One region of the Pedococcus sp. P5_B7 genome, then DNA from elsewhere that is predicted to be linked to it. Evidence: predicted binding sites of a transcription regulator. Region 1 holds the regulator's gene; the other holds the start of a gene.
What was found. The regulator HspR, encoded in region 1, represses chaperone genes until heat shock. The targets are predictions, from matches to a motif close to AAGTTGAGTCNNNNNGACTCAACTT.
Positions count from the first base shown of each region.

Region 2: a site for HspR is predicted at 1,543-1,567, ahead of ACXJKD_RS08850 (ATP-dependent Clp protease ATP-binding subunit). Genes of this name have one in related genera too.

Region 1 is NZ_JBFULM010000005.1:108,334-110,717, forward strand. It holds gene ACXJKD_RS12785 (DnaJ C-terminal domain-containing protein) at 1-877, shown strand, start outside; gene ACXJKD_RS12790 (heat shock protein transcriptional repressor HspR) at 884-1,339, shown strand; gene ACXJKD_RS12795 (helix-turn-helix domain-containing protein) at 1,467-1,739, opposite strand; gene ACXJKD_RS12800 (hypothetical protein) at 1,916-2,263, shown strand; gene ACXJKD_RS12805 (ImmA/IrrE family metallo-endopeptidase) at 2,229-2,384, shown strand, end outside.
Region 2 is NZ_JBFULM010000002.1:1,246,646-1,249,029, forward strand. It holds gene ACXJKD_RS08850 (ATP-dependent Clp protease ATP-binding subunit) at 1-1,391, opposite strand, end outside; gene ACXJKD_RS08855 (hypothetical protein) at 1,776-2,288, opposite strand; gene paaK (phenylacetate--CoA ligase PaaK) at 2,374-2,384, opposite strand, start outside.

The sequences.
Region 1 (2,384 bases):
GGCTGCAGAGCAGCGGTTCAAGGACATCGGCGAGGCGAACTCGGTGCTGGCCGACCCCGAGAAGCGCCGGGAGTACGACGCCGTCCGCCAGATGGCCCGGGGCGGCGCGCGGTTCACCGCCAGTGGTCCCGGCGGCGGAGCGGGTGGCTTCGACGACGTGTTCTCCTCGATGTTCGGTGGCGGGAGCAGCGGAGGCGGCGCCCGCGTGCGGTACTCGACCGGTGGCGGCGGTGAACCCAACCTCGAGGACATCCTCGGTGGGATGTTCGGAGGAGGCGGCGGCCCGGCATACGGGGGCACGGGTTTCCGCGCTCCCCAGGGACCGCGCAAGGGCGCGGACCTGACCGCGCGCACGAGCCTGCCGTTCCGCGACGCCGTCGAGGGTGCCACCGTCACCCTCAGCACCACCGGTGGCGGCCAGATCACCACCCGGATCCCGGCCGGGGTCAGGGACGGACAGAAGATCCGCCTGCGCGGCAAGGGCCAGCCCGGCGACTCCGGGGCTCCCGCGGGCGACCTCATCCTCACCGTGGCGGTCGAGAAGCACCCGGTCTTCGGCCGGGAAGGCGACAACCTCACCATCGAGCTCCCGGTGACCTTCGCCGAGGCGACCCTCGGCGCCACCGTGGCCGTGCCCACCCTCGACGGCTCGACCGTCAAGGTGCGCGTCGCACCCGGCACACCCAGCGGCCGGGTGCTGCGGATCAAGGGCCGTGGCGTGCCGGTCAAGGACAAGCCGGGTGACCTGATGGCGAAGGTCAGCATCGTGGTGCCGCAGCGGCTGTCCGACGAGGCGATGGCCGCGGTCCAGACCCTGCAGACCCTCGACGATGGGTTCGACCCGCGGGCCGAGCTCTTCGCCAACGCGAGGCGGTGACCGGTCGTGGACGACCCCCGCTCGTTCTCGCCTGACGACGACGCCCCGATCTTCGTCATCTCGGTCGCGGCCACCCTGGCCGGCATGCACGCGCAGACCTTGCGGCAGTACGACCGCCTCGGCCTGGTCAGCCCGTCGCGGACCCGCGGTGGGGGACGGCGCTACTCCGGGCGCGACGTCGCGATGCTGAGGGAGGTCCAGCGCCTCTCCCAGGAGGAGGGCGTCAGCCTCGCCGGCATCCAGCGCATCCTGGAGCTCGAGAACCAGGTGGCTGCCCTGCGCGGTCGGGTGCTCGAGCTCACCGACGAGCTGGAACGCTCGCGGCGCTCGTCCCAGGCGCGGTCGGCCTCCCGGGTGTTCGCCGTCGGTCCGACGGGTGACGTGATCGCGGTGCGGGCCGGGCAGCGGCCCCGGATGCAGCGCTCGCAGGCCCTGGTGGTCTGGCGCCCGAGCCAACCCTGACCCACACCGGTTGGCCCGCGGCATCCGCATTCCCACATCCCCGCTTCCCGGTATGCCAAGAGCCCCCACTCGCAGCAGGGTGGGGGCTCTCGGCATGCACCGGCGCTTGGGGGAGGAGCCGGGCAGGTCAGGCGGACACCTCGTCGCGCAGCGGCGCGGTGGCCAGGAGTGCCCGGTAGTCCTCGATCTGCAGCTCGCGCAGCAGCGCGGCGTAGACCTCAGGGCTGACGCGGAACTTGCTGCCGTTCTCGAGGTGCCGGATGTAGGACGGGTCCACCTCCACGGCCGCGGCGAGGTCAGCCACCGCACGACCCCTGGCCCGTCGGATGACTCGCAGTGCGTAGCCGTGCACCTCGATCACGTGGTTTGGGGGTGTTTCCCTAGGCATGGCCATGAACATAGTCAGGAACGGCTGGTCCGGCAAGAGTTCTGCACAGGTGTCACCAGAATGGGGCGTGATCGCGTCGGCTGCCCCGGGTGTTGCCTCACACAGTGGCGGAGCCGACGGTCTTGGCGGGCCGATCCGTGACTGAGCAGGACTAGAAGTGACTGGGTGTGACTGGCAAGATGCGCAGCATGAATCGTGAGCAGCTCGAACGCCTCGGCCAACGCGTCGAACGGGCCCGTCTCGGCCACGGGTGGAGCAAGGAGCAGGCGGCCAGGGAGGCGCGCATCTCCTCCATCACGTGGAAGCGCGTGGAGGACGGGCTCGGGGTCCAGGACGTCAAGCGAGCCAAGGTGCTCGAGGTGCTCGGGTTGGACGACCGTGGTGAGCCTGTCGGTGGGCCGGCGCAGGATGGGGGCTACGTGACCGCCCCGGGTCAGCGGGTCCGGTCCGGGGTCAGTGACGAGGAGGTCCTCGCGCTGATCGACGACGTGAGGAGCAGGCTTGACGCCATCGAGCGACGCATCCGGGGTACCTGACCCCTGGGCGGTGCTGCGCGAGATGCGCGACGTGGTGCTGGTGCGACAGCCCATCGCCGAGCCCGGTCGCTACTACCACGGCCGTCGGGCGATCGTGCTGCGCTCCGGTCGCAGCCTCGAG
Region 2 (2,384 bases), on a different contig from region 1:
TCCGCCTTGGCGGTGAGCAGCTTCTTCTCGTCGTCCCGCAGGCTGGCGGCCTTCTCGAAGTCCTGGCCGTCGATGGCCGACTCCTTCTCCAGCCGCACGGCCGCGATCTTCTCGTCGAACTCGCGCAGGTCCGGCGGTGCGGTCATCCGGCGGATGCGCAACCGCGCGCCCGCCTCGTCGATGAGGTCGATCGCCTTGTCGGGGAGGAACCGGTCGTTGATGTAGCGGTCGGCGAGGTTGGCCGCGGAGACGAGGGCGCCGTCGGTGATGGACACCCGGTGGTGCGCCTCGTAGCGGTCGCGCAGGCCCTTGAGGATCTCGATCGCGTGGCTGAGCGTGGGCTCGGCGACCTGGATCGGCTGGAACCGGCGCTCGAGGGCCGAGTCCTTCTCGATGTGCTTGCGGTACTCGTCGAGCGTGGTGGCACCGATGGTCTGGAGCTCGCCACGGGCCAGCATCGGCTTGAGGATGCTGGCGGCGTCGATCGCGCCCTCGGCGGCACCCGCACCCACGAGGGTGTGGATCTCGTCGATGAACAGGATGATGTCGCCGCGGGTGCGGATCTCCTTGAGGACCTTCTTGAGCCGCTCCTCGAAGTCACCGCGGTAGCGGCTGCCGGCGACGAGGGCGCCGAGGTCGAGGGTGTAGAGCTGCTTGTCCTTGAGGGTCTCGGGCACCTCGCCCTTGACGATGTCCTGCGCCAGGCCCTCGACGACGGCGGTCTTGCCGACGCCGGGCTCACCGATCAGCACCGGGTTGTTCTTGGTGCGGCGGGACAGCACCTGCATGACCCGCTCGATCTCCTTCTCACGCCCGATGACCGGGTCGAGCTTGCCCTCACGGGCAGCCATCGTGAGGTTGCGGCCGAACTGGTCGAGCACGAGGGAGCCCGCGGGGGTGCCCTCCTGCTGGACGTTGCCGGTCAGGCCGGCGCCCGAGCCGCCCTCCTTGCCCTGGTAGCCGGAGATGAGCTGGATCACCTGCTGCCGCACGCGGTTGAGGTCGGCGCCCAGCTTGACGAGGACCTGGGCGGCGACGCCCTCGCCCTCGCGGATGAGGCCGAGCAGGATGTGCTCTGTGCCGATGTAGTTGTGGCCGAGCTGCAGCGCTTCGCGCAGGCTCAGCTCGAGGACCTTCTTCGCCCGGGGCGTGAAGGGAATGTGGCCACTGGGGGCCTGCTGGCCCTGGCCGATGATCTCCTGCACCTGCTCGCGGACCGACTCCAGCGAAATGCCGAGGCTCTCCAGAGCCTTGGAGGCGACGCCTTCACCCTCGTGGATGAGACCGAGCAGGATGTGCTCCGTGCCGATGTAGTTGTGGTTGAGCATGCGCGCTTCTTCCTGCGCGAGCACGACCACCCGACGGGCCCGGTCGGTGAACCGTTCAAACATCTTCTGCTCCTGCCTATCGAGATCACCTCGATGCTATCCGTGCGACGCGGACCCGGCGTACGCCTTCCGTTGACCGATACCTGATCGGGACGAAATAAGCCCTGTCGAACGACTCGTTGGGGGAACGCGGGGCACTCCCCCACTGTTCCCCGCCCTGAGCCGAGTCGGCTCATGTTCGCCGTGGGCGGACGCCGGGGGTATGCCGCGGGGCCGGGTTCAGGCCGCGGGGCCAGCCACCCGGCATACCTCCCCTTTATCGGGTGTAGGGACTTGGTTGCGCTTCACCCGAKAACGCTTCTCGGGTGAAGCGCAACCTTCCTGCTCAACCCGATAAAGGTGAGACGGGGTATGCCGCGGACGCCGGGGCATGCCGCGGGGCCGGGTTCAGGCCGCGGGGCCCTTCTTGCGCACCTCGTCGACGTGGGCCATCGCCTCGCGGAGCTCGCCGAGCCAGCTGTCGGACTTCTCGCCGACGAGCTTGACGCACCAGGCCAACGCCTCGGAGCGCGACTTCGCGACACCGGCCTCGACGAGGGTGTCGAGCACCTTGCGCTCGGACTGGCGCAGCCGCGTCATGACGGGGGCCGCCAGGTGGGTGAAGAGGGCCTCGGTCTCGCCGACCCGCACGCCCCACGAGACCTTGCGGCCGCTGAGGTGCTCCAGCTCGCGCGCGATCTCGATGCGCCGCTCGCGGGTGTCCTCACGGAAGGACTTGATCCGGCCCCGGGCGGCGATGGTGCGGTCGGTGTCGTCGGGGTCGTCGCCGAGGTCGGGCTCGGCGAGGTCACCGATGATGATGAGCTCGTCGCGGTCGCGGGTGACCTCGACGGGGCCGGTGAACCAGTCGGTGGGGAGTCGGCCGGCCAGCCAGGCTTCCGCAGTGGTCTTGGTAGTCATGTAATGATGATTACACCGTTACGGTGTTAAGGGAATGGCTGTCCGCTGTCGGCGAACTCGGGCCCCGCCAGCAGGGCCCGGCTCCTCAGCGCGGAC